DNA from 3 places in the Brevibacterium sediminis genome. Region 2 is predicted to be linked to each of the others. Evidence: predicted binding sites of a transcription regulator. Region 2 holds the regulator's gene; each other region holds the start of a gene.
The links. Region 2 encodes HspR, which represses chaperone genes until heat shock. Its sites were predicted from a motif close to AAGTTGAGTCNNNNNGACTCAACTT; they were not measured.

Region 1: the regulator HspR is predicted to act here: its motif matches at 2,944-2,968, upstream of clpB (ATP-dependent chaperone ClpB).
Region 3: the regulator HspR is predicted to act here: its motif matches at 1,097-1,121, upstream of KTJ89_RS05410 (ATP-dependent Clp protease ATP-binding subunit).

What each region holds. Positions count from the first base shown of each region.
Region 1 is NZ_JAHQRN010000007.1:65,301-72,742, forward strand. Features, by position in the region: gene KTJ89_RS15585 (NAD-dependent epimerase/dehydratase family protein) at 1-343, opposite strand, end outside; gene KTJ89_RS15590 (enoyl-CoA hydratase) at 377-1,156, opposite strand; gene KTJ89_RS15595 (Na+/H+ antiporter) at 1,265-2,842, shown strand; gene clpB (ATP-dependent chaperone ClpB) at 3,030-5,636, shown strand; gene KTJ89_RS15605 (HTTM domain-containing protein) at 5,792-7,144, opposite strand; gene KTJ89_RS15610 (DUF5819 family protein) at 7,134-7,442, opposite strand, start outside.
Region 2 is NZ_JAHQRN010000003.1:94,136-101,577, forward strand. Features, by position in the region: gene dnaK (molecular chaperone DnaK) at 1-1,378, shown strand, start outside; gene KTJ89_RS07795 (nucleotide exchange factor GrpE) at 1,378-2,052, shown strand; gene KTJ89_RS07800 (DnaJ C-terminal domain-containing protein) at 2,234-3,250, shown strand; gene KTJ89_RS07805 (heat shock protein transcriptional repressor HspR) at 3,265-3,705, shown strand; gene KTJ89_RS07810 (DUF1206 domain-containing protein) at 3,855-4,730, shown strand; gene KTJ89_RS07815 (lipoprotein 17-related variable surface protein) at 4,876-6,198, opposite strand; gene KTJ89_RS07820 (hypothetical protein) at 6,440-7,442, opposite strand, start outside.
Region 3 is NZ_JAHQRN010000002.1:225,720-233,161, reverse strand. Features, by position in the region: gene KTJ89_RS05410 (ATP-dependent Clp protease ATP-binding subunit) at 1-1,078, opposite strand, end outside; gene KTJ89_RS05405 (TetR/AcrR family transcriptional regulator) at 1,255-1,905, shown strand; gene KTJ89_RS05400 (DHA2 family efflux MFS transporter permease subunit) at 1,902-3,650, shown strand; gene KTJ89_RS05395 (DUF3152 domain-containing protein) at 3,741-4,526, opposite strand; gene KTJ89_RS05390 (VOC family protein) at 4,630-5,298, opposite strand; gene KTJ89_RS05385 (VOC family protein) at 5,286-5,987, opposite strand; gene KTJ89_RS05380 (TIGR04028 family ABC transporter substrate-binding protein) at 6,180-7,442, shown strand, end outside.

The DNA of each region.
Region 1 (7,442 bases), on a different contig from region 2:
GTTCGGACTCGGAGTACACCGTCGTCGAGGACACGTGCACGATGCGGGCCTTCGGAAACGCATCGAGGACATGACGTGTGCCCGTCACCTTCACGTTGTAGAGAGCGTCGTCATCGGCGCTGACGGAGGCGATTCCGGCACAGTGGAAGACCGCGGTCACATTCTTGGCCAGGGAGGTCACCGACGCGGACGCAGGTTCGGTGATGTCCCAGTGTTGGAAGTTCACCCCGGGGATCTCGGGATCTCGCCGGGACAGCGCGTAGACCGTTTCGTCCCTTTCGGCGAGCGCCCGTGCAATGGCACCACCGATGAAGCCGCTGGCTCCGGTCACTATCACCGCCACGACGTTCCCTCTCTCATCTTCACGCCCACCGCCTCAGCGGCGGTGCTGCCACTGCGGCTCCCTCTTCGTCAGGAAGGCGTCGATCCCTTCCTGCGCATCGGCCGCGACGGCATTGTCCGCCATCACCTGCGACATCCGCGCGTAGGCGTCGGCCACAGGCAGCTCCCGCTGTTCGTAGAACGCGGCCTTTCCTAGGGCAACTGTAGCCGACGAGGCGGACGCGACTTTGAGAGCCAATTCCAAGGTGGCGGACTCGAGGTCGGCGTCGGCGACGACATCGGAGACGAGACCGAACTTCAGCGCATCCTGTGCACTCACGAAATCACCGGTCAGCAGCATCCGCATCGCCTGCTTCGCCGGCACCGCCCGGGAGAGGGCCACCATCGGGGTCGAACAGAACAGACCGATCTTCACTCCCGGAGTTGCGAATCTGGCGGACTCGGCGGCAACGGCCAGATCGCAGGTCGCCACCAGCTGGCAGCCGGCCGCCGTGGCCACACCCTGCACCTGTGCGATGACCGGCTGTGGGATGGATCGGATGAGCTGCATCAGTCGGGCACAGGCGTCGAACGTGGTCTGCTGCGTCTCCAGATCTGCCCCGCGGATCTCGGTGAGGTCATGACCGGAGCTGAACACATGACCGGCGGTGATGAGGATGACCGCGCGCACATCGGTGCGGTCGGCCACCTCGGTGAGGGTGTCGATGAGGTCTTCCATGACCTCACGCGACAGTGCGTTGCGCGTGGACGGCCGGTTGATCGTCACGGAGGCGACTCCGTCGTCGAGCTGCGCGAATACAATTGATTCCGACATAGCCTCATTCTGCCAAAGGTCGCCGGGCCCGGCGCGGAATCTGCGCAGACGATTTCCGCCCGCCTCCGGACACATCTGCCCCGGTGGGAGCGATTCGGAGGGACTGGCATGACCACACTGCTGATGATCATCGGATTCGGTGCCGCCACCTCGGTGGTGGTCGGATTGGGGCAGAAGCTCAAGCTCCCGTGGCCGGCGCTCATGGTCCTCATCGGCATCGCCGGTGCGTTCATCCCCACCTTCGCCGAGGTGGCCATCGATCCGGAGCTCGTCCTCCCTCTCTTCCTGCCGCCCCTGCTCTTCGCCGCCGCACAGAAGACATCGTGGGCGCTGTTCGCGATCCGGTGGCGCACGATCCTCGGCATGTCCGTGGCTCTCGTCGGTGTGACCGTGGCCGCCGTCGCCGGGTCCGCGGTCTTCCTCGTCCCCGGAATCACCATCGCCGCGGCCATCGCGCTCGGCGCCATGCTCGCCCCACCCGACCCGGTCGCTGTCGAAGCCGTGGCCAGCACCGTGTCGATCCCCCGCCGCATCATGTCGACCCTGCAGAGCGAAGGTCTGTTCAACGATGCCGCCTCCCTGGTCATCTTCCAGACCGCAATGGCCGCAGTATTGGCCGGCACCGAGGTGGACTACGCAGATCTGGCCGTGTCGTTCGTCGTCTCCGCCGTCGTGGCGATCATCGTCGGCCTGGTGCTGTCCTTCGCCGCCTGGTGGGTGATGGAGAAGATCGATCACACGATCGCTCGGTCCTCCCTCATGCTCGTCCTGCCCTTCGGCGTCTACCTCGTGGCCGAGCACTTCCACGCCAGCGGGGTCATCGCCGTCGTCGTGGCCGCCCTCGAAGTGCGGCGCCGCGATGTCGAGGGGAACTCGGCGGAGCGGGTGACGCAGAACTCGACGTGGCAGGTCCTCGAGATGCTCATCACCGGAATCGCCTTCGGACTCATCGGCCTCGATCTGCGTCTCATCGTCGAATCCGAACACGCCGACCTCGGGCGAGCGCTGCTCGTCGGCGCGCTCATCGCTCTCATCGTCGTCGCCGTCCGCTTCGTCTGGCTGCTGCTCGGCACTGTCATCGAACGCAAGAGACGCGAGGAGGATCCGGATGCCGCACCTTTGAGCGTCCGCGATGCCACGCTGATGACCTGGGGCGGGATGCGCGGCCTCGCCACGGTCGCCTTGGCGCTGTCGATCCCGGCCACGACGAGTTCCGGTGCCCCGTTCCCCGGGCGGTCCTATGTCGTCGTCGCGGCCGCGGTGGTCCTGCTGCTCACTCTGGTGCTGGCGGGCCTGAGCTTTCCGACCGTCGTCGCTCTCCTCGGCATCGACGACGAGGCGGAGAAGGAACATCAGGCGACCAGGGACATCGCTCTGCGTGCCTACAAGGCTGCGATGCGCGAGATCAAGAACGATGACAGTCTGCCCGACGACGTCATCGAACCCCTGCGGGCGAGGTTCAAAGTCCTGCACGATCAGCTCAGCGGAACCACCGATGACCAGGCGAGCTCGGAGCAGGCGATGGCGTTCAAGGAACACCGGGAGCAGATGCTGGCCGTGCAGAAGAAGGCCATGCAGTCCGCGCGCGCCGAGGTGCTCAAGGCCCGGCGCGAACGCGGCACCGATCCGGAGATCGCCGACCGCGTGCTCCACCGCTTCGACCTCCAATCGGTCATCACGAGGTAGGGGCGGGCCGGTCCCGGCCGGGCAGGTTTCCGGGCCGGTCCCGGCTGGACAGGGACACGTATCCGGGCGGGCCGCCTCGGCGAAGTTCTTCTCGATTTTCAAAGTTGAGCGGAATAGACTCAACTTTGTCGGTGTTGTTCTTTTCGAGAGCTGAAATCAGCACAGAATTTGAGAAGGAGATGCGTACATGGACGCACAGATGACAACCAAATCCCGGGAGGCGCTGCAGACTGCGGTCAACGACGTCGTCGCCCGGAAGAACAATCAGATCGAACCGGCCCACCTCGTCGCGGCCCTGCTCGGCCAGCCCGATTCGCTCGCCGCGACCCTGCTGACGAAGGTCGGTGCCGACCCGCAGACCGTGCTGCGGTCCATCGAGTCCGTGATCAGCGGATTCCCCACCGTCAGCGGTTCCACCGTCAGCCAGCCGGGACTCTCCCGCGCCGGCCTGGAGATGATGAACCTCGCACAGGAGGAGATGACGGCCCTCGGCGACCAGTTCGTCTCGACCGAACACCTGCTGCTCGCCGCTGCGGCCGGCAAGGACGGCGCCGGTGAGGCGCTGCGCGCGAATGGGGCCAACAGGGACGCACTGCTCGCGGCCCTGCCCGAACTGCGTGCCGGAAAGAAGGTCACTTCGGAGAACCCCGAGGAGACGATGCAGTCGCTGGAGAAGTTCGGCATCGATCTCACCGCCGTCGCCCGGGAAGGCAAGCTCGACCCGGTGATCGGCCGCGACAAAGAGGTTCGCCGCGTCGTCCAGGTGCTCTCGCGGAGGACGAAGAACAACCCCGTTCTCATCGGTGAACCCGGCGTCGGCAAGACCTCCGTCGTCGAAGGCCTGGCCCAGCGGATCGTGGCCGGAGACGTGCCCGAATCGCTGCGCGACAAGACGCTCATCAGCCTCGACCTGTCCGCCATGGTCGCCGGCGCGAAGTACCGCGGTGAGTTCGAGGAGCGGTTCAAGGCCGTGCTCGAGGAGATCAAGAACGCCGACGGTCGGATCATCACCTTCATCGACGAGCTCCACACGATCGTCGGTGCCGGTGCCGGCGGAGACTCCTCGATGGACGCAGGCAATATGCTCAAGCCGATGCTCGCCCGCGGTGAGCTGCGGATGATCGGTGCCACCACGTTGGACGAATACCGCGAGAACATCGAGAAGGATCCCGCTCTGGAGCGCCGGTTCCAGCAGGTCTTCGTCGGTGAGCCCAGCGTCGAGGACACGATCGCGATTCTGCGCGGGCTCAAGGAACGCTACGAAGCTCACCACAAGGTCTCGATCAACGACGGCGCCCTGGTCGCGGCCGCAACGATGTCGAACCGGTACATCACCGGCAGGCAGCTGCCGGACAAGGCCATCGACCTCGTCGACGAGGCGGCTTCCCGCCTGCGGATGGAGATCGATTCGGCTCCGGTCGAGATCGATGAGCTCCGCCGCGCCGTGGACCGCCTGAAGATGGAGGACATGGCCCTGGCTAAGGAGACCGACTCCGCGTCGATCGAGCGGTTGAGCGCCCTGCGTGCCGATCTCGCCGACAAGGAGGAGGAGCTGCGCGGACTCGAGGCGACCTGGGAGTCCCAGCGTGCCGGCCTCAACCGGGTCGGTGAGTTGAAGACGAAGCTCGACGAGCTGCGTTCGGCCGCCGAGAAAGCTCAGCGCGACACGGACCTCGAGACCGCATCCCGTCTGCTCTACGGCGAGATCCCTGCCGTGCAGAAGGAGATCGCCGAGGCCGAAGCCGCCGAGGCCCAGGCCGAGGCGGGAGCGAATTCCGATCAGATGGTCTCGGACAAGGTCTCGAGCAACGACATCGCCGAGGTGGTCTCCTCGTGGACGGGCATCCCCGCCGGACGCCTCGTCCAGGGCGAGGTCGAGAAGCTGCTGGGAGCCGAGGGCATCCTCGGTGAGCGTCTCATCGGGCAGAAGAACGCCGTCGCCGCGGTCTCCGACGCCATCCGCCGTTCGCGGGCCGGGGTCGCCGACCCGGATCGCCCGACCGGTTCGTTCCTGTTCCTCGGACCCACCGGCGTCGGCAAGACGGAGCTCGCGAAATCTCTCGCGGACTTCCTCTTCGACGACGAGAAAGCCCTGATCAGGATCGATATGAGCGAATACGGTGAGAAGCACACCGTGTCCCGCCTCGTCGGTGCACCTCCGGGTTACGTCGGATACGACGAGGGCGGCCAACTCACCGAGGCGGTCCGCCGTCGCCCGTACTCTGTCGTGCTGCTCGACGAGGTCGAGAAGGCGCACCCGTCCGTGTTCGACATCCTGCTGCAGGTCCTCGATGACGGTCGGCTCACCGACGGTCAGGGACGCACGGTCGACTTCAGGAACACCATCCTGATCCTGACCTCGAACCTCGGTTCACAGTTCCTCGTCGACAAGAGCCTGTCGACCGAGGAGCAGCGGAGCAAGGTGCTCGATGTCGTGCATGCGACGTTCAAGCCCGAGTTCCTCAACCGTCTCGATGACATCGTGCTCTTCGACGCGCTCAGCCAGACCGAGCTCGCGTCGATCGTCGATCTGCAGATCTCGCACATGTCGCGCCGGCTCTCCGACCGTCGTGTCTCGCTCGAGGTCACTCAGGGAGCCGAGGACTGGTTGGCGCTCGAAGGCTACGATCCGGCGTTCGGTGCCCGGCCGCTGCGCAGGCTGGTCCAGCGCGAGATCGGCGACAAGCTGGCCCGCGCTCTGCTCGCCGGCGACATCGTCGACGGGGACACCGTGGTCGTCGACCTGCCCGAAGACCCCGAGGCCACCGGCCTGGAGCTGCGCCCCAAGCGGTAAGGCTCCCGGCTGGGGCGTGCTGCGCGGATTCGGCCCAGTTTGAGTTGAATAGCACCTATTCGAACATGGGCTATTCAACTCAAACTGGGCTGTTTCGCTGACCGCAGGGTCTCCCATTTCAGCATCTGCCGGTTGCTGAGCGCTATGCGCGACGGTTACTTGCCGCGAGAGCCTGCGGACGACCGCGTACGAGTCTTCGCAGACCCGCCCTTGGCAGCACCCGAACCACCGCGAGCACCCGAACCGCCGCGGCCACCGGCGGAACCGCCACCAGCCCCACCAGCACCCCGCGGAGCCGATGACGTCCACCAATGCCGCAGGTAGGCGCTGACCTTCGCGAATGAACGATCGCGGATGAAGATCGCATCGACGGCGATCATCGTCAGCGAGAACCACGGCAGGCCCATGAGCAGCGCGATGCCCAAGTGGAAGGACAGGATGCCCAGCAGCGCGATGATGCGGGTGTAGCGGTTGAAGAGCATGAACGGGAAGGCGCACTGGAAGAGGATCGATCCCCACGAGATCGCTACGACCATCGGCCCCCACGCCGTCATCAGGTCCGACAGCACCGGCCACGTGCCGAACTGCTGAGTGTGCAGCGGGTTGTACACGGCGAATCCGTGCTGCCAGGCCTCGCCTCCGGCCTTGTACAGACCGCCGGACATGTAGATTGCGCACACCTGGAACGCGAGTACGACGATCGCGAGGTTGTTGGCCATGATGAGCGCCCAGCGCCACGAGCCGCCGTCGTTGTCCGGGAATTCCGGGTTCCGCGCGCGCCGCCTGGCGTCGAGGGACCATCTGCGGGTCGTATCGGCGAAGAGCATGGCGATCATGAACATCCGGTAGGCGTTGTCGCCCTGATCCCCTGCCCCGTCGTTGAGCTCGATGAAGCTCACCCACAGCACGAGGTAGATCGGCAGGACGATCCTTGTGCGCCACCCGAGGATGATGACGATCGCCAGCAGCGCGAGCCCGATCATCATCGCCGTGAACAGCGGCGGCGTCGTCACCGCTCGGTGGAAGAGGGAGAAGAGCCAGATGGTCGGGAAATCGCTCTTGGGTTCGGCGATCTCCCCGTTCCAGGCCGATCCCACACCGAAGGTGTAATGCCGAGCGCTGAAGTTCGTGAGGATGAGGCCGAGACCGGCGAATCCGATGAGGATCCGTGTCACCGCCAGCCCGTATGTCGCGTGGTACCGGCCGGTGAGCATCTCCTCGAGCCAGTTCCACCCCTGCGCGAGCTTCGTCCGCACGAGGGTCGTCACCGGGACCAGCCCGAATTCAGGAGCCGAATCACTCGCCGAGGCGGTCCCATCGTTTCCGCGGCCGGCGGAGTCCGAACCGTGGTCCTTCTCCGGTTTCCGCGCCGAGGCGGTGCCGGCGTTCGCGTGGCCCGCGGAGTCCTTCACCCGGCCCTGCGCCGAGGCGGCCGTGCCGGTCCGCTGGTCAGTGACCTCTGCATCGTGGTCGTCCCCGCCTGTGCGGGTCGTGTCATCACTGTTCACCGACGCACCTCACTTCGTCCGAGGCACAGAAGTACTTCGTGAATTCCTCTTGGGACTGATGGTCTTCGACGACGAGTGCGCGCCATCCCACGGGGACGGGTTGGATGTTCGGACGCTTCGCGTCTTTGTCGTTGCGTTCGGCGAAAGGCACGACGTTCTGACGGGCGGCCTGGTATTGGACGCGCTGGACGTCGTCGCCCCAGATGGCCTTCGCCACCTGCGTCGCATACGCGGTGGCCAGATGTTCGCTCTCCAGGTAGGCGGGAATCGCGTTCTCCGGGTCGTCGTATTCCCCCAG
Region 2 (7,442 bases):
AGACGAGCTCATCCTCGTCTTCGACCTCGGTGGCGGTACCTTCGACGTCTCCCTGCTGGAAGTCGGCAAGGACGAAGACGACTTCTCCACCATTCAGGTCCGCGCGACCTCCGGTGACAACCGCCTCGGCGGTGACGACTGGGACCAGCGCATCGTCGACTGGCTGGTCGAGCAGGTCAAGAACAACTACGGCGTGGACCTGACCAAGGATGCCACCGCTCTGCAGCGCCTCAAGGAAGCCGCAGAGCAGGCCAAGAAGGAACTGTCCTCGGCCACCAGCACGAACATCTCGCTGCAGTACCTGTCGATGAGCGAGAACGGACCCATCCACCTGGATGAGACCCTCACCCGTGCGAAGTTCGAGGACCTGACCAAGGACCTCCTCGAGCGCACCAAGGCTCCGTTCCACGCAGTCATGAAGGACGCCGGTGTCTCCGTCAGCGACATTGACCACGTCGTCCTCGTGGGCGGTTCGACCCGTATGCCCGGCGTCTCCGCCGTCGTCACCGAACTCACCGGAGGCAAGGAGCCCAACAAGGGCGTCAACCCCGATGAGGTCGTCGCCATCGGCGCCGCCGTTCAGGCCGGTGTCCTCGTGGGTGAGCGCAAGGACGTCCTGCTCATCGACGTCACCCCGCTCTCGCTCGGACTCGAGACCAAGGGCGGCGTGATGACCAAGCTCATCGAGCGCAACACCCCGATCCCGACCAAGCGTTCGGAAACCTTCACCACCGCTGAGGACAACCAGCCCTCCGTGTCGATCCAGGTCTTCCAGGGTGAGCGTGAGTTCACTCGCGACAACAAGAACCTCGGCACCTTCGAGCTGACCGGTATCGCTCCGGCTCCGCGCGGTGTGCCGCAGATCGAGGTCGCCTTCGACATCGACGCCAACGGCATCGTCCACGTGTCGGCCACCGACAAGGGCACCGGCACCGAGCAGTCGATGACGATCACCGGCGGTTCGGCACTGCCGAAGGAAGACATCGACCGCATGGTCCGCGAGGCCGAGGAGCACGCAGAAGAGGACAAGAAGCGCCGTGAGGCTGCCGACGTCCGCAACAATGCGGAGAACCTCGCCTACCAGACCGAGAAGCTGCTGACCGACAATGCCGACAAGCTGCCGGAAGAGCTCAAGACCGAGATGCAGGGCGATGTCGACGCCGTCAAGGAAGCCCTCAAGGGTGAAGACGACGACGCCGTGAAGAGCGCCTACGACAAGCTCGTGGAGAACCAGCAGAAGATCGGCGAAGCCATCTACAGCCAGCAGGGCGGTGCCGAAGGCGCCGAAGCTGCCGGTGAAGGCGCAGCCGATGCGAGCGCAGACGACGATGTCGTCGACGCCGAAGTTGTCGACGATGAGGATGAGGAGAAGAAGTAATGACTGCCGAGGGCAACGACAAGTCGTCCGAGGAGCCAGGCTTCACCTTCAGTGACAAGCGCCGGGTCGATCCGAACACCGGTGAGGTCCGTCCCGAGGCCGACGCCCAGTCGGCCTCGGCCGGGGCCGGCGAGGAGCCGACCGCGGACCCGAATGCCGAACAGGCTGCCGCGGCCGATGCCAGCGACCTCGGTGTGGACATCCCGTCCGATGCCTCGGGTCTCGAGGACATCGAGCCGGAGGCCGAGCCCGAACCGGGTTCGGAGGCAGCGGGATACCTGGCCGACCTCAAGCGAATCAACGCCGAATATGCGGCCTACCGGATGCGGGCCGACCGCGAACGTGAGCGTGCGGCGCTCGGCGGCACGATCAAGGTCGTCGAGGCCCTGATTCCTGTGCTCGACGAGGTCAAGCTCGCTCGCGACAACGGCGATGTCACCGGGCCTTTCGAGACCCACGTGAACAAGCTGGTCGAATCGCTGAACAAGCTCGGCGTCGAGCAGTACGGAGAGGTCGGCGACGAGTTCGATCCGAATATCCACGAAGCGCTCATGCAGCAGCCTTCGGATGAGGTCGAGAATCCGACGCTCTTCCTGGTCATGCAGCCGGGCTACCGGATCGGGGAGCGCATCATCCGCGCCGCCCGCGTTGGTGTCCAGCAGCCGGAGGACTGAGCAGCGACCATGATCGCCGAGGCGGCTGCCTGCCCCGCACGCCGGTTCACCGACGTGCGGGGCCGGGGAACCGCCTCGGCGGCGGTCCGGATCTCCGGGGCATCGCCCCGGGGATGCGGATTGTGAGAGGACAAGTGAATACCCTGATGACAGGATTGATTGGAAGGAAAGGAGGTGCCAGGTGAATACCGGACCTCAGAATGATTGGTTCGACAAGGACTTCTACAAAACCCTCGGCGTCTCCAAGGATGCTTCCGATGCCGAGATCAAGAAGGCCTATCGCAAGCTCGCGCGCAAGTATCACCCGGACGCCAACCCCGGTGATGAGAAGGCCGAGGAGAAGTTCAAGGAGATCGGCCAGGCCCACCAGGTGCTCTCCGACAAGGAATCCCGGGCCCAGTACGATCAGGTTCGCGCCATGGGCGGCGGCGCCAGGTTCAGCGCCGGTTCCGGTGGACCCGGCGGGGCTGCCGGCGGCGGATTCGACGACGTGTTCTCCGACCTCTTCGGAGGCGGCGGACGCACCCGGACCCGCACGACCTACGGCGGTGGGGGAGACGTTCCCCCGGACCTGGCGGATCTGCTCGGCGGATTCGGCGGAGGTTTCGGCGGTGGCGGCGGATACGGCAGCTACCAGCCTCCGGTCAAGGGCGGCGACATCAAGTCGAGCACGACGCTGTCGTTCACCGAAGCCATCGACGGCGCCTCGGTGAAGCTGAACATGCCCGGTGGGAAGCCGCTGACCGTGCGCACCCCGATCGGGGTCAAGGACGGACAGAAGATCCGCCTGGCCGGCAAGGGCAAGGCCAGCCCCAACGGCGGCGAGCCCGGTGACGTCATCCTCACCGTGCACGTGAGCCCGCACCCGGTCTTCACCCGCGATGGTGACAACCTGCGGATGGATCTGCCGATCAGCTTCGACGAGGCGGCCCTCGGCGCCGAGGTCAAGGTGCCGACTCTGGGCGGGATGCCCGTCAAGGTCAAGGTCGCACCGGGTACACCGTCGGGACGGACCCTGCGCGTGCGGGGCAAAGGTGTGAAGACGAAGAAGGGCACCGGCGATCTGCTGGCGACAGTCGAGATCGTGGCGCCGAAGAACCTGTCCAAGGAAGCCAAGCAAGCGGTCGAGTCGTTCAAGGCCGCCACTGAAGGTGAGGACCCACGCGCCGGCTTGCTGGACAAAGCCAAGGCCAGCTGAGGTGGTGAATCACAATGCACATTTCATCGAGTGCGGCGGTGTATGTCATCTCGGTGGCCGCGGATCTGGCGGGCATGCACCCACAGACGCTGCGGCAGTATGACCGACTGGGTCTCGTCTCTCCGGAACGCACTGCGGGCCGGGGCCGGCGTTATTCCGGGAAGGACATCGCCAAGCTGCGACTGATCCAGCAGCTGTCGCAGGACGAGGGAGTCAACCTCGTCGGGATCAAGAAGATCATCGACCTGCAGAATCAGGTCGATGCGCTCAAGAGCCGCAACGAGGAGCTTGAGGACGAGGTTCGGGCACGCCGGTCGGCGCAGGAACGCGATGCGCGTGTCTTCGCGGCCGGAACCGTGGGCGGAGACGTCGTCTCGATCTCGAGGGGACGACGCCCACAGGGTCGCCCTGAGCCGGGAGCTCTGGTGCTGTACAACCGGTACCGACGCGGCTGATCCTGACGAGGCCCGACTGGGACGCTGAGAACAGCGTCGAGGCGGAGTGCGAACCGAACTTTCGGTGCGCACTCCGCCTTTTCGCGTTGCTCGACGAATCCAGTTCATTGCGGCGCAGAAAAGTACACGTGTTGTGCGACACTGACTCTGTGAACGAGAAAGAGAAGGTTCGACAGGTCGCCGACAGTGCCGATTCGGCGGCTCAGGAAGCCGCGGACAGCCGCTGGTTCGAGCGTGTGGCCCGCGCGGGCTTCATTGCCAATGGGTTGGTCCACGCGATCCTCGGTGCGACGGCCGTGACGATCGGCCTGGGGCAGGGCGGCGGCGAAGCCGACCAGGCCGGAGCGGTCGGACAGATCGCTTCACAGCCCTTCGGCCTGGTGCTGATCGTCATCTGCTTCCTCGGCTGTGCGCTGATGGCGTTGTGGTGCTTGGTCAACGCGTTCTTCGGTGCGTCGTCGCTGCGCGGTGCCGGAACTCGCGACCCGCAGGAGAAGCAGGGGAGGAAACAGTGGATCGACTTCTTCTCGACGGTCGGTTCTGCCATTGCCTATGTGGTGGTTGCCGCGACCTTCTCCCAGTTCGTCTTCGGCGGAGGATCGGACTCGGGCAAAGCGAGCTCACAGGCCTCGACGACCGTGGCGAAGGCCCCGGGCGGACTGTATATCCTCATGGCTGCCGGCGCCGTGATTGCGCTCATCGGCATCGTGTTCTGTATCAATGGTCTGCGCCGGAAGTGGAAAGATGAGCTTCGTCGGCCGCGCAGCGCGTTCACCCGCTTCCTCGTCGGGTTCACCGGTGTTGTCGGGTATCTGGGCAAAGGTGCGACGCTGCTGTCGGTGGGCATCCTCATCGTGGTGTCTGCGGCGACCGGTGATCCGGAGGAGTTCACTGGTATCGACGGTGCGCTCAAGGGCATGCGCGATCAGCCGTTCGGGCCGTACCTGCTGTTGGCGGTGGGCTTGGGCCTGGTCCTCTACGGAGTCTTCCTCGCCTTGCGCTCGAGGTACGACCGCATGGATTGAGCAGTCTTCTGCCCGGCGGCAGATGTTTGGCCGCTGATGTTTAGCCGCTGAGATACGAAGAAGGGCGCGAACCCAACTGGGTTCGCGCCCTTCTTCGACTCACGCCCGGCTCAGTCGAGCCGGCACGTTCTCAAGTCGGTCGCCATCAGATCTCAGCGGGATCCTTGGCGACCTTCTTGCGGCGCATGGTCATGGCGACTGCAACTCCACCGATGAGGAGGAGGCCGGCGCCGCCGACGAGGCCGGTCAGCTCGGTACCGGTGCGGGGCAGGTCGCCGCCGTTGCCGGCATCTCCGTTGTCGCCATCGTCGTTTCCACCGTTGCCGTCTTCATCGCCGCCGCCGGCGTTCGAGTCCTCCTCGACCGAGAAGTCACCGATCAGTTCGTCATCGCCGCAGGTGACGGTGACGTCGTATTCGCCGACGTAGGCCGATGCGTTGGAGGCGCTGGTGCCATAGACGTTGACGTTGGCCTTGCCTTCGTCGTCAGCCTGGACGGTCTTGTCGAAGGCGGTGACGCTCGACTCGCCCTTGGGATTGACGAGGAAGCGGACGTCTTCACCGGGTTCGCAGTTCTCGACGGCGAGGGTGACGCCCTTGTCTTCCTTGACGAAGTCAGCAGGCGTGATCGACTCGGGGGAGACGGTCAGCTTGGCTTCTTCAACCGGAGCGGTGGGCTCTTCGGTTTCGTCTTCGGTGATGACGAAGTCCTGAGCCGGGGAGTTGGTTTCCGACTCCTGGTCGACGCCCCAGACGGAGTAGTCGCCGGCCGGAAGCGCTTCGTCGCCCTCGAACTTCAGGGTTGCGGAGATCTTTCCTTCGTCGTCGGCTTCGACTTCCTTGGTCGCGAACGGCGACGTTGCGTTGCCGCCGACGACGGTGACCTTGCTGTTCGGGGTGAAGCCCTCACCGGTGACCTTGATGCCGTTCTCTGCGAACTCGCTCTCCGTGAACTTGTCGGCGTTGAGCGAGACCTTCGGGTCGACCTCGGGAGCCTCGGGCTCGTCTGTGTCGTCGACGACGGAGAAGCTCAGCCCGTCATAGGTGCGCTCCTCGCCATCGCGAGTGATCGTGACGGAGAAGTCGACCTTGCCGTTCTCGATGTCTTCGGCGGGCTGAGTCGAGTAGATGTTGTATTCGAAGGTATCGCCCTCAGCACTTCCTGCTTCGCCGGTGAGCGAATCCGAGATCTTGTCTCCGGCTTCAAGGCCGGTGATCGTGACGACGATTCCCTTGTCCTTGTTGGCGAGATCCTCGGCGGTGATCTCCTTGGGGGAGGTCGTCACCTTCGCCTCGATAGCCTGCGCTTCAGCCTCAGGTGATTCAGACGGAGTGCTCTCCTGGGCGTCGCCGGAGTTCTTGACGACAGTGTGCGCGTAGCTGTCCGAGCTTGGAGCAGCGATGACTGGGGATGCGGCCAGGCCGGTGATGGCGATGGCCACCGCGGGGGCGAGGGCGAGCTTCTTCATGTATTTCCTTAGAAAATTACAGCTGGGTGTGAAGTATTACGAATGTAACAGTAATGCAACATTCACCACACACATAGTTGTGGTCGTTTTGTTCAGCACTGACGTCGGCTCTGTTGCAGAGTTCATTCTTCATTCACCCTGAACACCCGGTTCGTCACAGACTGCAGAACAGTGGGAGGGGCGGCTCAGCGTGTGCTGAGCCGCCCCTCCCACTCGATTCAGGCCATCCGCCTGGCTCGGATCAGAAGCTCGTCGGAGTCTGTCCGAACTTGTTCTTGCGGCCGGTCAGTGCGATCGCGGCGCCACCGACGAGGAGGAGCAGGGCTCCCGTTGTCAGTCCACCGAGGTCGGCACCGGTGCGAGGCAACTGGCTGCCGTCATCTCCGCCGCCGTTGCCAGCATTGCCGTTGTCTCCGCCGTCAGATCCGCCGCCGTTGGCGCCTTCAGTGACCGTGAAGGAGTCCTTCATGGTGTCGTCGCCGCAGGTCGCGGTCGCAGTGTACGCACCGACGTAGGCGGAGACATCCGACGAGGTGCCGAAGACGTTGACGGAGGCATTGCCTTCGTCGTCAGCCTTGACGGTGTTCTCGTAGGCCGTGACGTTGATGCCCTTCGGGTTGACCTCGAAGTGGACGTCTGCGCCGGGCTCGCAGTTCTCGACGGCGAGGGTGACGCCCTTCTTCTCATTGGCGAAGTCCGCCGCCTCGATCGTCTTCGGCGAGACCTTGAAGGTCGCCTCGGCGGGAGCCTCGGTCTCACCGTCGTCTTCGCCGACAACGTTGATGTTGCCGTTGAGAGTCTCCGACTCGGTGCCTTCGCGGTCGATGGTGACGGTGAACGGAACCTTGCCGACCTCGAGGTTCGCGGGGTTGCCTTCGTACCAGAGGTGGAGCTTGTAGTCACCGTCGGCATCTGCGGTCTCACTCTTGCCGGTGAGTGAGTCGGTGATCGTGTCGCCCTTCTTCACGCCGGAGACGGTGACTGTCACGCCCTTGTCCTTGTTGGCGAGATCCGCGGCCGTGATTTCCTTGGGATCGACCTTGAGTGAGGCGTCGATCGGATCGACGGCGTCCTCGTCTTCGTCGGTGACGGTGACCTCGACGGAGTTGCTGGCGGTGCTGGTCTCATCGTCGATGAAAGTCAGCGAGTAGGTGCCGGCTTCGAGAGATTCGGGAGCGGTCACAACGCCTTCGACATCACCGTTTTCGTCAGCGCGCAGTTCGTCAGCCTGCGGTGCGGCGGCA
Region 3 (7,442 bases), on a different contig from region 2:
CGATGGTGCGGTACTCCTTGAGCGTGGTCGCGCCGATCATGTGCAGATCGCCGCGGGCCAGGCGCGGTTTAAGGATGTTGCCGGCGTCCATCGAGTTCGCCTCGCCGTTGCCGCCGGCGCCGACGAGGGTGTGGAGTTCATCGACGAAGACGATCATGTCCCCGTCGTCGGCGATCTCGTTGAGCGCTCCGGTCAGGCGCTCTTCGAAGTCACCGCGGTAGCGCGTGCCGGCGAGCATTCCGGGCATATCGAGTGCGATGATGCGCTTGCCCTGCAGCTGCTTGGGAACTTCGCCCGAGTGGATGGCCTGAGCGAGGCCTTCGGCGACCGCGGTCTTGCCGACACCGGCCTCGCCGAGGAGAACCGGGTTGTTCTTCGTCCGGCGGGCGAGGATCTCGATCGTCTGCTCGATCTCCTCCGAGCGGCCGATGACGGGATCGAGTTTGCCTTCGGCTGCGAGCTCGGTGAGGTCCGTACCGAACTTCTCCAGCACGGATTCCTGACCGTCCTCGCCTTCGGCCTCCTGGCCGGGATGCATACCTGCGGCTTCGGCCGCCTCGGCACCGGCCTGCAGTGCAGCCTGGGTGACGCCTGCCTGGGCGAGGATCCGACCGGCGGGCATCTCCTGGTTGAGCACGAAGGCGAAGAACATGTGTTCGGGATCGATGTAGGTCGACCCGAAGGCTCGCGCCACCTGATAGGCGTCGAGCAGGGCGCGCTGGGCCGAACCGGTCAGCGTGGGCGTGGAATCCGCCTCGGTGTCGGTGCTGGCCGGAAGGCGCTCTTCGATCGCATGGGCGATGGCCTCGGGATCGGCGCCGGCCTGGCGCACGGCGGAGATTCCGGGTTCGGAATCGACCATGGTGCGCAGGATGTGGAGCGCGTCGACCTCGGACTGACCGTGTCGTCCTGCGAACTCCGCGGCCGCTTCGATGACCTCGTGGCTGCGCTTGCTCAGCAGTCGGTTGATGTCGACGGAACGGCCTCGGCGGGCTCCGGTCTGCCCCTGGAGGAAACGAGCGAGGAACTCGTCGAACGAGTCTCCGCCCGAGCCTGCGGGTCCGAAGAATGTGGCCAAAGCTGACCTCCTCTTTCAAAGTTGAGCGTATACGACTCAATCAACAGGTGCACGCGGACATATATTCCCACCTGTCGACCGCCCGACGACGGAGTGTGAACAACATCACCGTCGAGAAATGCATTGAATGCATTTCTGCATTTGGTGCAAATTTGCAAGAGGTGCATAATTTTCTGGTGAGTTCCGAACCGACCGAATCCCTGCGCGAGCGCCAGACCCGTGAGCGCCGCGCGTCCATCCACGCCGCGGCCGTCGATCTCGTCTTCGATCATGGACTCGACGAGGTGACTGTGGCTCGGATCGCGGAAGCTGCGGAGGTCTCGACGCGCACGTTCTTCAACTATTTCCCTACCAAGGAGATGGCGATCGTCGGACTGACGACCTCTGACGATATCGCCGCCGCTCTGCAGCGATTCATCGAGAACTTCGAGCCCCGGCGCGAGCGTCTGGTGGAGGATCTCTCCTTCACCATCCGCGCCGCGTTCGAATTCCTGCTGCCGCGGTCGGCGAACAAGCAGAAGCTGCGCGCGATCCAGGCTCGGCATCCGCACCTCGGCATGCTCAGCATGGAGACGAAACGGCACTACTCCGAGCAGATCATCACCGGCATCCGCCGGCGGATCGAACGTCGCGGAATCACCTTTGCCGATGACGACACCGCCGCACGGGCCACGCGGATGCTCGCGCAGCTGTGCAGCATCCCGCTCGAGCACGCTTTCGCCTCCGCGCGATTCGACACCGAACACGAATTGGACGACGAACGGGTGGACCAGGCGTTCACCTCCTCGATCGAACTGTTCCTGACCCTCTTAGAAAGGCTGAAATGACCACTACCGCCACCGTGCCCGCTGCCGAGAAGCAGCACGGCGCCGAGGAGGAGCCGGAGATCGAGACCTCGTCGGTCATCCTGCTATTCACCGGCCTGATGCTGGCAATGTTCATGTTCTCGCTCAACCAGACCATGCTGGCCACGGCCCTGCCGACCATCGTCGGTGACCTCAACGGCGTCGACCAGATGCTGTGGGTCTCGACGGCGTTCATGTTGGCGTCGACGATCATGATGCCGATCTACGGCAAGTTGGGCGATTCGTTCAACCGGAAGAAGATCTTCATCTTCGCCATCTGCATGTTCATCCTCGGTTCGATCGTCGGCTTCCTGGCCCACAACATGGCCGTCCTCATCACCGCACGCGTCATTCAGGGCCTCGGCGGCGGCGGTCTCATCATCCTCTCGCAGGCTCTCATCGCCGCGGTTGTGCCGGCGCGCAAACGCGGCCCGTATATGGGCATCATGGGGGCGAACTTCGCGGTCACCTCGGTGGCGGGACCGCTGATCGGAGGCTGGATCACCGAGGGTCCGGGCTGGCGCTGGACATTCGCTCTCAATCTTCCGTTCGGCGTGCTCGCGCTCATCGCCGCCATCCTCTTCCTCAAGGTCCCCAAGTCGGATCGGTCGGTCAAACGCCATGTCGATGTCGCGGGAATGATCCTCATCGCCGAATTCACCTCGGCACTCATCCTCACGACTTCGTGGGGCGGGCATCAGTACGACTGGGACGATCCGATCATCATCGGACTCATCGCCATCGCCGTCATCAGCGCCGTCGTCTTCGTCTTCGTCGAACAGGCTGTGCCCGAACCCGTCATCCCGATGTTCGTGTTCAAGGACACGAACTTCGTCCTCTGCACGATCGCCGGCATGTGCATCGCCATCGGCATGTTCGGCGTACTTTCGTACATGCCCACATTCCTGCAGATGGCCCACGGGATCGAAGCGACCAAGGCCGGGCTCCTCATGGTGCCCATGATGGCCGTGATGCTGCCGAGCTCGGTCATCATCGGCTTCGTCGTCTCGAAGACGGGACGGTACAAGTGGTACCCGGTGCTCGGCAGCGCGATCGTCGGCGTCGCCCTCTTCCTCATGGGGACCTTCGTCACGGCCGATCAGAACGTTCTCGTCGTCATCGGCTGCCTGTGTGTGCTGGGCCTCGGCCTGGGACTGTCGATGCAGATGCTCGTGCTCATCGTCCAGAACTCGTTCCCGGTGGCGATGGTCGGCACGGCGACGGCGTCGAACAACTTCTTCCGGCAGATCGGCGGCACGCTGGGCATGTCGCTGATCGGTTCGCTCTTCACCTCGCGGCTGGCATCCAACCTCGAGGACGGCATCAAGTCCCTGGGACCCCAGGGCGCCCAGGCGATGAAGGGCACGGGGTCGAACTCACTGACCCCCGAAGTGGTCAAGTCGCTGCCCGATCCGATCCACTCGATCATCGTCAATGCGTACAGCGATGCGCTGGTGCCGATCTTCCTGTGGGTCTGCCCGCTGGGAATCATCGCGGCAGTCATCCTCATGTTCGTTCGTGAGAAGGCTCTGGCCACGAAGATCGATGCGGGCGCCCCGACGGACCATCAGCGTGAGGTCGTCGCGACCGACAGCATCGCTGTCGTCGAACAGCCTGGTTCGCTGGCCCCCTCGGGCACGAGCTCCGTCAGCGATGAGATCGAGTACGAGACGGCAACGCGAGGTGCCGAAGACTACTCTCTGCGGCCCCGCTCGCCCAAGCACTGATACGCACGTCTACACAATGACAGCGCAGGCCCCGCAATTGCGGGGCCTGCGCTGTATCGCGGCCGGAGTCTGTCCGCGACTGCCGCGGAACTAGCCTTTCGAGGGCCATCCGTTCGGCTCACACCCCTGCAGGCCCTTCGTCTGCTGCTGCATGAGCGGTGCGGTCTTGCCCGGTCCGGGGCAGGATTCGTGGCCGTGGCCGAGAGCGTGACCGACCTCGTGGTTGATGAGGTACTGCCGGTACTGGACGATATCGTCGAACTCCTCCGTGGCGGAGACCCAGCGCTTGGCGTTGAGGATGACGTTGGGTCCATTGCGGCATGAGAGCTTGCCCAGGGTCCGCAGCGGCAAGCACATCTCGTCGACGGTATCGGGGCTGGCGATGGAGATCATCGTGTCCTGGCCTTCATCGACGAGCTCGATGGAGACGTCGTCCATGTCCTGCCAGCCGCGCTCGTCCTGGAGGGTCTTGATGATGAAGTCGCCGGCCTCATCGACGTCGATGGGCAGGTTGTCTTCGACGCGCAGGGCGACCTTGAACGTCTTGCCCTCGTCGCGGTTGGGTCCGGTCTCCTCTTTCGGCCGGTCCCATTTTCCGCTGCCATGATCGTCGATATCGTCTTCGCTGACTCCGGCCGCTCCTGCATCCTCGACGTTCGCGGTCTCGGTGGGCGTGGGCGACTCACTCGGCTTGGCCTCGGCTGAGTCGCTCGGGTCCGGCGAAGCGGCCTGCGTTTCGGCCGCCTTCGGAGTCGGCCGCGTCTCTTCGTCGGCGGCGGGCGCGCAGGCGCTCAGTCCGACGACCAGTGAGACAGCGACAAGCGAGGTCAGGGTGCGGAGGCGTGGACGGGAGGCGAGACGGGTTCGACTGAGCACGCCTGTGAGTCTATCTCCTGCCGATTCATCGAGAAACGGGTTGCGTGTCGAGAAACGTGCGCACACACCCGTGTCTCGACACTCAGCCCATTTTTCGGCGAAGTCAGAACTCGAGCACGCCGCCGGGCCCGCGCAACCTGGCACGCAGACGACAGACCGGCCCCTCGACCACCGCGGTGTCACCGGCCCCGAGTACCTCGAGCACCTGCCGCGCCGCCTCGGGCTCCGGCGATTCCACACGGAAATCGAGCAGTTCGAGGGCGGGCAGGGCCGCCTCGGCGGGATGGACGGATTCGCCCCAGTCGATGAGGAACGGCTGCGCACCATCATGCGGCAATGGAGATCGGGTGGTCAGTCGCCATTCGAGGCGGTCGCCCTCGGCGGTGTCCCGAGCCATGTCCTGGACCTCGCCGAAATCGATGCCCGCGGTGTTCGCGGCCGCGATCTTCGCGAGGAACGCCGGCGGATGGATGGCCCAGGTCTGCAAGGTCGGCTCGGCGGCCAGATGAGCGTCGAGCGGCAGGGTGCCGTCGGCGAGCGGCTCCTGCTGCGGGTCGGGGCCGAGGATCTCGAGGTAGGTGTGGGCTCCCTCCGGCCAACCATTCGGGGTGAGTCCGAGCAGATAGTTCGCGGTCCCTCGCCCCGGGTGCGAACCGCCGGGAACCGCGCGCAGCCCGGTGGCCTCTTCCACGGCGGCGACCCCGGCGTCGAGGTCGGGCACCGTGATGATGAGGTGGTCGAGCTGCGCGGGAATGGTGTTCAGAGAGTCCATGATCCACCCGGACCTTTCAGATGAGCGTGTAGGCCCTCAGTCTCCCCTTCTTCGACATCGAGGGCAATGATGTCGAGTCCGATGCCGAAGAAGTCGAGGACCGAACCTACCGCATCCGGGTCCTCGCTCGCGCCCCACAGGCGCTCGAGTCGGACCGACGGCATCTCCTGCATCGCGGGATGCTCGGAGTCCTTCCAGTCGATGAGGAACGGCTGGATCCCCGACCACGGCAGCGGGGTGTGCCTGGTCAGGCGCCAGTCGAGAACGGCTCCGTCCGGTCTTCGGCGGGTCATGTCATGGACCTCGCCGAGGCGGACGCGCGGTTCCCGTGACCGCGCAGCGGCCGTGACGAAGCCGTCGAAATCGTCCGGACGGATCGCCCACCTCTGCACGGTCGGCGCCGTGACCCCGGCCAACCGCGCGGCCGCCAGCACCGGGTCCTGCTCGGGGTCGGGACCGAGGATCTCGAGGTACGTCAGCGGTTTCGGACCGCTCTGACGTGTGAGTCCCAGCGAATCGGAGAGTTCATCGCTGAGCTCGAGTCCGAGCAGCGCGTTGGCCGTGCCCAAGCCCGGATGCGCACCACCGTCGACCGCACTCACCCCCAGACGGCCCTCACATTGCTCAACATATTTCTGCAGATCTGGGACGGCGATAACGAGATGATCGAATTCCGCACTGTTCAACATGTCTCAATATTAAGCCCCGGATTGACGGTAATTGCACGGATGCGCTTTACTCATGGCATGCGCATCCACTTCGGGCTCCACGCCGGACACCGCCTCTGTCTGCCGTCAACGACACCTGCGATGTCCGCATATTGTTGAACTATCACACTCAGCTCCCTCTGTTCCATCCCACTTGCCCGAAGGACCTCTTCCATGCCGGACCGTCTCTCCGCCTCCGCGAGTCTGACTCAGCGCCGCCTCGACCGCCGCTCGGTCCTCAGCCTCGGTCTCGGTTTCGGCACTCTGCTCACCCTCAGCGCCTGCACACCTCACGACTCCGGTTCGCTGGCCGAGGGTGAACCCGTCCGCGGTGGAGTGCTCACCTACTTCGAACCCCAGACCTGGACCCTGCTCTACCCGCCGTCGGTCGGCTTCTACCCCAACGGCGGGATCATGAACAACATCTCCGCACGCCTGCTGTGGCAGGATCCGAAGACACTCGAGCTCTATCCGTGGTTGGCGACCGAACTGCCGGAGACGAACGCCGATGCCACGACCTACACATTCACCATCCGTGAAGGCGTGACCTATTCGGACGGTTCACCGCTGACACCTGAGAATGTGGCGAAGAACTTCGACCTGTTCGGTCTCGGCGACGAAGCACGCACGCTGCCGGTGTCCGAGCAGATCTCGAACTACGAGCGCAGCGAAGTCCTCGACGAGCATCGGGTTCGGTTCCACTTCTCCGCCCCCTCCCCCGGTTTCGCGCAGGCGACGTCGACGATGAACGCAGGACTGCTCGCCGATTCCACTCTCTACCTCGACGCCGAAGGCTTCGGCCCGGGCGGAGCCACGCAGATCCACACCTGCGGGCCCTTCCACATCACGGCCGAGACCATCGGCACGAAGCTCTCCGTCCGTGCCCGCGAAGACTACGACTGGGCTCCCCCGCATCTGAAGCACCAGGGCCGAGCCCACCTCGACGGCATCGACTATCTGACCAACAACGAATACTCCGTGCGCATCGGAGCAGTGCTCTCCGGACAGGCAGACGGCGTCCGCGACGTCCAGGCTCCGGACGAGTCCCGTGTGACCGAGCAGGGGCTGCGCCTCTATGCGAAGGCGACGAACGGAATCAACAACAGCATCAACTTCCGGTTCCGCCACGACCTGCTTGCCGATATCGACGTCCGGCGAGCGATCATCGCCGCCATCGATCGCCAGGAGATCGTCGACAAGCTCTTCACCCCGAACTACCCGCTGGCCACCGGTCTGCTGGCCAAGGGCGCCATGGGGTATGTCGACCAGTCGGGGTCGTGGGACTTCGACCCGGACAAGGCGAATCGCCTCCTCGATGAGGCCGGGTGGAGTGAGCGCAACGAGCAGGGCTACCGTGTCAAAGACGGGCAGCCGTTGGCGCTGACGGTGAATATCGCTCTGCCGCAGCCGCGGTCGAACGAGGTCCAGACCCTCATC